2 regions of the Stenotrophomonas sp. YJH_SMC_73 genome follow, and region 2 is predicted to be linked to the other one. Evidence: predicted binding sites of a transcription regulator. Region 2 holds the regulator's gene; the other holds the start of a gene.

Region 1 (4,979 bases), on a different contig from region 2:
TCCAGCGTGCGTTGGCGACCACCAGCCACAACGTGGCCAACCTCAATACGCCCGGCTACAGCCGGCAGAAGGTCAACTTCGCTACCGCCGACCCGCAGAACTACGGCTATGGCACGGTCGGCAACGGCACCCGGATCACTGACATCCGCCGCACGGCCGACCAGCTGGCGATCTCGCGCCTGCTCGACAGCAGCGGTGAACTGGCGCGCCTGAAACAGCTTTCGGGCATGGCCGACCGGGTCAACGCGCTGTTCTCCGATGCGGCCACCAATGTGGCCGGCGTCTGGTCGAACTTCTTCGATTCGGTCAGTGGCCTGTCGTCCAACGCGGCCGGCACCGCCGACCGCCAGAACATGCTCGACGGCGGCAAGGCGTTGGCCAACCGCTTCGTGCAGCTCAACACGCACTTGAACAACCTCAACAGCGAGGTCAACAACGGCCTGCTGGCCGGTGCCACCGAGGTCAACCGCCTGGCGCAGGAAATCGCGCAGATCAACGGCGCCATCGGCACCAACATCGCCTCTGCCGCACCCGATCTGCTCGACCGCCGCGACCAGCTGATCACCCAGCTGATCGGCTACACCGGTGGCACGGCGGTGATCCAGGACGGCGGCATCATGAATGTCTACACCGCCGGCGGCAACGCGCTGGTGGTGGGTACCACGGCGACCAAGGTCACCACCGTGGCCGACCCGTACCAGCCCGAGCGCCTGCAGTTGGCGCTGGAGACCCAGGGCAACACCATCCGCCTCGACCCGAAGGCGGTCGGCGGCCAGATCGGTGGCCTGCTGGAATTCCGCGACACCGTGCTGACCCCTGCCCAGGCTGAACTGGGCAAGCTGGCGGTGGGCCTGGCCGAGAGCTTCAACCAAGCGCACCACCAGGGCGTGGACCTGTATGGCCAGCTGGGCGGGGACTTCTTCACCATCGGCAACCCGCGCGTCACCGGCAACAACAGCAATACCGGCACCGCCAGCCTCAGCGCAACCTACGGCGACCTGGGCAAGCTGGACGCGCAGAACGTGGTGCTGCAGTTCGATGGCACCAACTGGAAGGCCAGCCGCGCCGACACCGGCGCCAGCATCCCGCTGACCGGCACCGGCACCGCCGCCGATCCGCTGGTGATCAACGGCGTCAAGCTGGTCGTCGGCGGTACGCCGGCTGCAAATGACCGCTTCCTGCTGCAGCCGACCGCGGGCGTGGCCGGCAGCATGGAAGTGGCAATCACCGATCCGTCGCGCATCGCCGCCGCTGCAGCGGTGAAGGGCGCGGCCGCCACCGCCAACACCGGTACCGGCAAGCTGAGCGGTGTCACCGTCACCGATTCGACCAACGCCAACCTGCGCAATCCGTCGGCGATCGTGTTCACCTCGGCCACCACCTACACCATCGACGGTGGGCCGCCGCAGACCTACACGCCCGGCCAGACCATCAGCGCCAACGGCTGGAGCTTCGTGCTGGACGGTGCACCGAAGGTGGGCGATACCTTCAACATCACCCCGACCCCGGCCGGTTCGTCGGACAACAGCAACGCGTCGAAGCTGGCCAAGGTGGAAAGCGCGAAGGCGTTCAACGCCGGAACGGTGACACTGAACGGTGCACTGGGTGGCCTGACCACCCAGGTCGGCGCCGCCGCCCGCTCGGCCGAGTACTCGCTCGACGCGCAGCTGGTGATCAATGACAAGGCGCAGGAAGCCCGCGACGAAGTCTCCGGCGTGAACCTGGACGAGGAAGCGGCGGACATGCTGCGCCTGCAGCAGGCCTACCAGGCCGCCTCGCAGCTGATCTCGACCGCCGACAGCATGTTCCAGACCATCCTGGGAGCCGTCCGCCGATGAGCAGCCGCATCTCCACCAGCATGATGTTCAACCAGTCGGTGTCGCTGATGATGGCCAAGCAGGCCAAGCTCAGCCACCTGGAGCAGCAGATTGCCACCGGCAGCAAGATCGTCAGCGCCAAGGACGATCCGGTTGCCGCCGGCACTGCGGTCGGCCTTGACCGCAGCCTGGCTGCACTGGACCGCATGAAGCTCAATGCCGGCAACGTGCAGAACCGCCTGGGCGTGCAGGAAAACACCCTGGCACAGGTCAACGACCTGATGGCACGCGTCAACGATCTGACCATCCAGGCCAGCAACCCGGCGCTGAGCGCGGCGGACAAGAAGACGCTGATCACCGAGGTCAACCAGATCCGCGACGGCCTGCTGTCGCTGGCCAATGCCGATGATGGCACCGGCCGCTACGTGTTCGGTGGCACCAACGACGGCGACCCGCCGTTTGCCAAGATCAACGGCAAAGTGGTCTACCGTGGCGACCAGACCCAGCGCCAGGTTGAAGTCGGTCCGGATACCTACGTGAAGGACGCGCTGCCCGGCAGCGAGATCTTCATGCGCATTCCCACCGGCGATGGCTTCGTCGACGGCAGCGCCGCGGCCGGCAACACCGGCAACGGCGTGCTGACCAACATCACCCGCGACGGCAGCGACAGCTGGAACGGCCAGGGCTTCAGCGTGCGCTTCACCACTGGCAACCAGTACGAGGTGGTGGATGGTGCGGGCAACGTGACCGGAACCGGCACCTACAAGGCCGGCGACGATCTGGAAGTGAACGGTGTGCGCCTGCGCATCACCGGCGCACCGGCGGCGGGTGACAGCTTCAGCGTACAGGCCGCCAGCAGCCGCGACATCTTCTCCACCATGGACAACCTGGTGGCGGCGCTGGGTGCCGACACCGGTACCACCGCGCAGATGACTGCGCAGCAGAACCAGCTGCAGAGCGCACTGCGCGACGTGGCGCGCGCTTCCGAGCGGATGATCGATTCGCGTGCCGCAGGCGGTGCGCAGTTGAAGGCGCTGGACAATGCCGCCGACATGCGCGAGGCCAATGGCGTGACCCTGAAGACCACGCTGTCGCAGATGCGCGACCTGGATTACGCCGATGCGCTGAGCCAGTACCAGCTGCAGAGCACCGCGCTGCAGGCGGCGCAGACGATCTTCTCGCAGATGCAGTCGATGTCGCTGTTCAACAAGCTGCGCTGACGCGCCGCCCGAGTCAGTCCCGAAAGGCCGCGATGCCCTGCATCGCGGCCTTTTTCGTTTGCGCGCCTGCCCGCCGCTGCGCGGCCACCTGGCCGTCGCCGACCGATTTTCCGTGATTCTCCATCAAGCCCGGCCCGACCCCGCCGATACCTTCATCAGCGCTGGTCAGGCCCTGCCCGACCGCCCCTCCCGGGGCCGCTTCCACCCTGGCAACAGGGCTGAAAACCCCGGGAAAACAGCTTCAGGCAACGAATTCTGGCTTCAACGGAATTCACGGCTAAAGGTTGTTGACAAAGCGCCGTTATTCATTTGGCAACGGCGAAGCACACAGCCACACAAAAAAACAGGCGGCGCTTCGTTTCATTCACCAACGGGTTCCATATAAGAGGAGACGACCCCATGGCACAGGTAATCAACACCAATACGATGTCGCTCAACGCTCAGCGCAACCTGAGCACCAGCGGCAGCTCGCTCGCCACCACCATCCAGCGCCTCTCGTCCGGCCTGCGCATCAACAGCGCGAAGGACGACGCGGCCGGCCTGGCCATCAGCGAGCGCTTCACCACCCAGATCCGCGGTCTGGACGTGGCCATCCGCAATGCCAACGACGGCATCTCGCTGGCCCAGGTCGCCGAGGGTTCGCTGAACGAAGTCGGCAACAACCTGCAGCGCATCCGCGAACTGGGTGTGCAGGCCTCCAATGCCACCAACTCGGCCAGCGACCGCAAGGCCCTGCAGGCTGAAGTGACCCAGCTGGTCAGCGAGATCGACCGCGTCGCCAAGCAGGCCGACTTCAACGGCACCAAGCTGCTGGACGGCAGCTTCACCAGCCAGCTGTTCCAGGTGGGTGCCAACGCCGGACAGGCCATCGCCATCAACAGCGTGGTCAACGCCAAGGCCGATTCGCTGGGCGCGGCCACCTTCGCCAACGGTTATACCGGCACCGCACTGGCGGTGGACAAGGCGACGGCCGACACCACCTACTCCGGCCTGCAGGTCTCGGTCACCCCGCCGGGCGGCTCCGCCACCACGGTCACCATCAGCGACTTCACGGTGAAGGCCGGCGAATCGATCACCTCGGCCACCGCCGCGGCGATCAACAACAAGCTGGGCGAAACCGGCGTGGTTGCCTCGGTCAATGCCGGCGTCGTCAGCCTGGCCTCGGTCAAGGATGGCCAGACCTTCGCGCTGGGTGTCAGCGCGGCGACTCCGCCGGCCGGCGCCACCGCCGCGACCCTCGCCGGCCTGGGCCTGACCGAGACCAGCACCAACGGCGGCACCCTGACCGGTGCAGCGGCCAGCTTCGTCAAGGACCTGAACGTCACCACCGCCGAAGGCGCACAGAAGGCGATGTCGATCGTCGACAAGGCCCTGGAATCGGTCAACAGCGTCCGCGCCGACCTCGGCGCGATCCAGAACCGCTTCACCTCGGTGGTCGCCAACCTGCAGACCTCCTCGGAGAACCTGTCCGCGTCGCGCAGCCGCATCCGCGATACCGACTTCGCCAAGGAAACCGCCGAACTGACCCGCACCCAGATCCTGCAGCAGGCCGGTACGGCCATGCTGGCCCAGGCCAACCAGGTACCGCAGAACGTGCTCAGCCTGTTGCAGCGCTGACATGAGCCGCCCCCGGGGCACGTCGGGGGCGTCTAACCCAACTCACGTGCAACCGCTCAAGGACCTCTCCTCATGGCACAAGTCATCAACACCAATACGATGTCGTTGAATGCTCAGCGTAACCTGAGCACCAGCGGCAGCTCGCTGGCTACCACCATCCAGCGCCTGTCCTCCGGTTCGCGCATCAACAGCGCCAAGGACGACGCCGCCGGCCTGGCGATCTCCGAGCGCTTCGGCACCCAGATCCGCGGTACCGACGTCGCCATCCGCAATGCCAACGACGGTATCTCGCTGGCCCAGGTCGCCGAAGGTTCGCTGACCGAAA
Region 2 (4,979 bases):
GCCACCGTGCAGCTGGTCGAGCAGGGCTTCGAACTCATCTTCGCTGATCAGGCCGTCGTCGGCCTTCTTTGCCGGCGCCACCGCAGTCGGTGCGTTGCCACCGTGCAGCTGGTCGAGCAGCGCCTCGAACTCGTCGTCGGTGATCAGGTCGCCGGCACCGGCCGCCGGTGCGGCGGCAGCGGCGGCAGGCGCTGCTGCACCGCCATGCACGTCGAACTGGGCGATCAGGTCCGGCGGTGCATAGCCCGGCTCGGTGCCGGAAGACACGGCATCGAGCATCGACTGCAGGTAGTCCAGCGATTGCTGGGCGGCGTCGAAGTGATGGGCCTGCAGCACGGCCTGGCCGGCACGTGCAGCGCCCAGCGCCTCTTCAGCGGCGTGGCACAGCTCGACCATGGCGGTGACACCGAGGAAACCCGCGCCGCCCTTGAGCGTGTGGTAGCCCCGGAACACCGCGTTGAGCTGTTCGGTGTCCTGCGGTGCCTGCTCCAGCGACACCAGCTGTTCGCCGAGGCGATCCAGGATTTCCTGTGCCTCGATGATGAAATCGGCAGTGATGTCGTCGGATACCGCGCTCATGCTTACAGCCCCAGATCCGACAACAGGTCGTCGGCGTCGTTCTGCGAGACCGCGTGGCGGTCCAGTCCCTTCAGTGCCGGCCCGGCCAGTTCCGGGTCGGTGCGATGCTGTTCCGGCGGCAGGCCGAGCGCGCCGAAGCCTTCATGCACGCGGCGGACGATGCCGACCACGCGACGGATGATCTGCCCGGTCAGGTCCTGGTAGCTCTGGGTCAGGGCGATCTCGGTCAGGTTGTGGCGGATGCGCTCGAGCTGCACGTCCTGGCCTGGCTGCAGGCCTTCGGCGCGCAGCTGCTCGGTCAGGCTGCGGCATTCCTCGGCCAGGTCCAGGGTGCGGTGGGTAGCCTGTTCGGTCATCGCCACCACGTGGTCCAGACGTGCGCACGCATCGTCCAGTTCGCCGGCCTCGCTGGGCACGGTCGGCAGTTCGCCCAGGGCCTGCCCCAGCTCGCGGGCCAGCCGCGAGAGGCCGCTCATCATCGGCTGCGTGCGCAGCGCGACCAGTCCGTCGATGCGTTGCCGCCAGGCGGCTTCGTCACCGGACTCCAGGGCATCCAGGGCTTCCTGCAGGCGCAGGGCGAGGGCGTTCTTGTCGACCGTGGTATCCATCAGGCGCTGGCCGCCAGGCGTTCGAAGATCTTGCCCAGCTTCTCTTCCAGCGTCTGCGCGGTGAACGGCTTGATGATGTAGCCGTTCACGCCGTTCTGGGCCGCTTCGATGATCTGCTCGCGCTTGGCTTCGGCGGTGACCATCAGCACGGGCAGGGTCTTCAGCTTGGCGTCGGCTCGGATCGCCTTGAGCAGTTCGATGCCGGTCATCACCGGCATGTTCCAGTCGGTGACGACGAAATCGAAGGGCTGGCTCTGCAGCAGCGACAGCGCGGCATGCCCGTCCTCGGCTTCGGCGGTGTTGGTGAAGCCCAGATCGCCCAGCAGGTTCTTGACGATTCGACGCATGGTCGAGAAGTCGTCGACGATGAGGATGCGCATGTTCTTGTTCAAAGCAGAGTTCCTTTGTTGTTCATTCCGGGCGGCCGGGGGCAGTCGCCTCGGGGATGTTCATTCTTCCAGGCCGGCGTCGACGGCCTCGAAAATCTTCAGGCGGCCGCGCAGGCGCAGCACGGCCTGGCCATGGATCTGGCAGACCCGCGACTCGCTCACGCCGAGCACCGCGCCGATCTCCTTCAGGTTCAGCTCCTGCTCGTAGTACAGCGAGAGCACCAGCTGTTCGCGCTCGGGCAGGTGGCCGATGGCCTTGCCCAGCTCGCGACCGAACTCGCCGCGCTCCAGCACCTGTTGTGGAGTCGGGCCGCCCTGGGCGACGGTATCCAGTTCGCCCTGGTCTTCGATGCGCGACTCCAGGCTCAGCACCTGGCCACGTGCGGCGTCTTCCATCAGCCTCAGGTACTCGGGCAGCGGCATCTCCATCGCGGCGGCCACTTCGGTGGCGCTGGCGGCACGGCCCGTGCTCTGTTCCAGGCGGCGGATGGTGGCGGCGGCATCACGGGCACGGCGGTGCACCGAGCGCGGCACCCAGTCGCCACGGCGGATCTCGTCGATCATCGAGCCGCGGATGCGGATCGAGGCATAGGTCTCGAACGAGGCGCCCTGGTCGGCGTCGTAGCTGCGCGAGGCTTCGATCAGGCCCATCATGCCGGCCTGGATCAGATCATCGACTTCGACGCTGGCCGGCAGGCGCGCGGCCAGGTGGTGGGCGATGCGTCGCACCAGGTCCGAATGCTGGGCGATGACCTCGTTGGCCGCCGAGCGCTGGACTTCCCTGTACTGGTGGGCTGCGCCTTTCATGCGGCCACCCCACGCTGCTTGAGGATGCGTTCGAGGAAGAACTCGACGCCACCGCGCGGTTCGGTCGGTGCCTGCCAGCGCGCGGTGCGGCGTGCGATCTCGGTGATCGCCAGCGCCGACGGGCTGGATGGATAGGCCTTCACCACCGGCTGCTGGCGCTGCACCGACAGGCGCAGCCAGTCATCCTGCGGCACGCAGCCCAGGTAGTTCAGCGAGACATCGGCAAGGAACTTCTCGCAGACGCGGGTCAGCTTCTCGTACAGCACGCGGCCCTCGTTCGGGTCGCGCACCATGTTGGCCACCACCTGGATGCGGTCCACGCCGCGCTCGCGCGACAGCACCTTGATCAGTGCGTAGGCGTCGGTGATCGAGGCCGGTTCGTCACAGACCACCACCACGGTGTCCTGCGCGGCCTGGCAGAAGGTCAGCACGCCGTCGGTGATGCCGGCGGCGGTATCGACCACCATGATGTCCAGCTCGCGTTCCAGTTCGGAGAACACGTTGACCAGGCCGACATGCTCGGCCGGGGCAAGCTCGGCCATGTGCCGGCGGCCGGAAGCGGCCGGGACCACCAGCACGCCGTTCGGACCTTCGACGATGACGTCGTCCAGCGAGCAGCGGCCGGCCACCAGGTCGGCCAGCGTAAAGGTGGGGTTCAAGCCCAGGATCACGTCGATGTTGGCCAGGCCGAGGTCGGCGTCCAGCAGCAGCGTGCGCTTGCCCATGCCGGCCAGCGCCACCGCCAGGTTGGCGGACACATTCGTCTTGCCCACGCCGCCCTTGCCGCCGGTCACCGCGATGGTGCGCACAGGGCCGAGCGGCTCGCTGCGGGTGGCCGACAGCGGGAAGGTCTTGGTCAGCTTGGCGTACTCACGCGACGGCATGGTTCAACTCCGGGTTGCAGGGCATATCGGCCGCTCGGCGCAAATCTTCAAGGCGAAGTACAAGATTGGCTGCACTGGCCCGGTGCAGGTCCTCCGGGACGTCCTGGCCATCGGTCACCCAGGTGATCGGCAGGGCGTGGTCCACGGCCACCGACAGGGCGTTGCCGAAGCGGCCGGTCTCGTCCAGCTTGCTCAGCACCAGGCCCTGCAGGTTGGCCGCACCGAAGCGGCGCACCACCTCGTCCATGTCGCCGAAGCTGGTGTTGGCCGGCAGCACCAGCAGGGTGCGCACCTGGCGCGCGGCGCGCAGCCACTGCAGCTGGGCGGCCAGGGCACGGTCGCGCGGGCCCAGGCCGGCGGTATCGATCAGCACCAGCTTGTAGTCCTTCAAGCGTTCCAGCAGCTGGTCCAGGTCGGTGCCGCTGTTGGCCTCGTGCACGGCGATGCCGAGCTGGCGGCCGTAGCCATACAGCTGTTCACGGGCGCCGATGCGGGTGGTGTCGGTGGTGACCAGGGCGACGTCACGCGGGGCGTGCTTCTCGGCGAAGCGCGAGGCCAGCTTGGCGATGGTGGTGGTCTTGCCGGCGCCGGTCGGGCCGACCAGCGCGATCACGCCGCCTTCCTCCAGCGGGTCGACCGGGGCGATCGGCAGCTTGCGCGAGATCAGCCCCAGCATCAGGCCGCGGCCACGATGGGCTTCGGTTTCCAGCGGGATCTGCATGGCCACGTCGCGGGCCAGCCCGGCGTCGAAACCGTACTCGTCCATCAGGTCCAGCGCGGTGGCGCGCACCGGGCTGCCACGCAGGCGCTCGTCGGTGAAGCGGTTCATCTCGCGCTCGATCACTTGGCGCATGCCGGCCACTTCCTGGCGCAGCTGGCGGATCTCGGCGTCGTCCTGGGCAACCACGGTCAGCGTCGGTGCCGGGGCCAGCATGGGGGCCGGGCTGGCCTCGATAGCGGCTTCGACCGCTGCCGGTTCGCTGGCGGCGATCCCGGGCTGCGCGTCGATCACGGCAGCGGTCGGCAGCGGCGGCGGCTGCACGGCCGGGGCCACGCTTTCGTGATGCGCCTCGTGCGGCGGGTCGATCTGGAAGCGCGCGCGGTTGGCCGGCACGGTGGCGGCCGGTGCAACGATGGCCTCGGCGAACGGGGCGAAGATCTGGTCCGGCGGTGCCGGTTCGTTGACGGCGGCGCGGGCCAGGGTGGCGGCGAAGCCCGTGCTGCCCCGGGTCGGCACGATCTCGTCGGCGCTGTCCAGAGTGCGGCCGGTGGCACCGACGGCGGCGCGGGCGAGGGCGGCCACTGCCGAGGTGGTGGCCGCGACCGGTTCCGGCGCCGGGGAGCTGCTGCGGCGGCGGGTGACGGCGGCGATCACCGCGTCGGCGGCGGTGCGCGGCTTGGGTGCCGGCGGCGGTGCAACGTCACGGCGCGAGGCTTCCAGTGCACGCTGCACGGCGCTCTCGTCGTAGTTGGCGGCGGCGACGATCTCGATGCCTTCCTCGATCCGGCGGTTGGACAGGATCACGGCGTCAGGACCATGTTCCTTGCGCACCAGGTTCATGGCCGAGCGCATGTCGGCGGCGACGAATCGTTTGATTTTCATGCTGTGGTCACGGGGCGAAGACGGCGGGGTGGCGGTCGGAGAACTCGGGTGGTCGGTGGTCTGCACGGTGCGGGTTCCCCTTGGTATCTGTCTGTTGCGTTGGTTCGAA

Evidence for each region. Region 2 encodes FliA, which starts transcription of late flagellar genes. Its sites were predicted from a motif close to TAAAGTTTNNCNNNCNNNGGCCGATAA; they were not measured.
Region 1: a site for FliA is predicted at 3,316-3,342, ahead of AC5P8R_RS20300 (flagellin). Genes of this name have one in related genera too.

What each region holds. Positions count from the first base shown of each region.
Region 1 is NZ_JCAFTJ010000018.1:102-5,080, reverse strand. It holds gene flgK (flagellar hook-associated protein FlgK) at 1-1,838, shown strand, start outside; gene flgL (flagellar hook-associated protein FlgL) at 1,835-3,037, shown strand; gene AC5P8R_RS20300 (flagellin) at 3,437-4,654, shown strand; partial or broken gene AC5P8R_RS20295 (flagellin N-terminal helical domain-containing protein) at 4,727-4,979, shown strand, end outside.
Region 2 is NZ_JCAFTJ010000016.1:25,704-30,682, reverse strand. It holds gene AC5P8R_RS20070 (chemotaxis protein CheA) at 1-579, opposite strand, end outside; gene AC5P8R_RS20065 (protein phosphatase CheZ) at 582-1,187, opposite strand; gene cheY (chemotaxis response regulator CheY) at 1,187-1,579, opposite strand; gene AC5P8R_RS20055 (RNA polymerase sigma factor FliA) at 1,637-2,383, opposite strand; gene AC5P8R_RS20050 (MinD/ParA family ATP-binding protein) at 2,380-3,267, opposite strand; gene flhF (flagellar biosynthesis GTPase FlhF) at 3,254-4,870, opposite strand.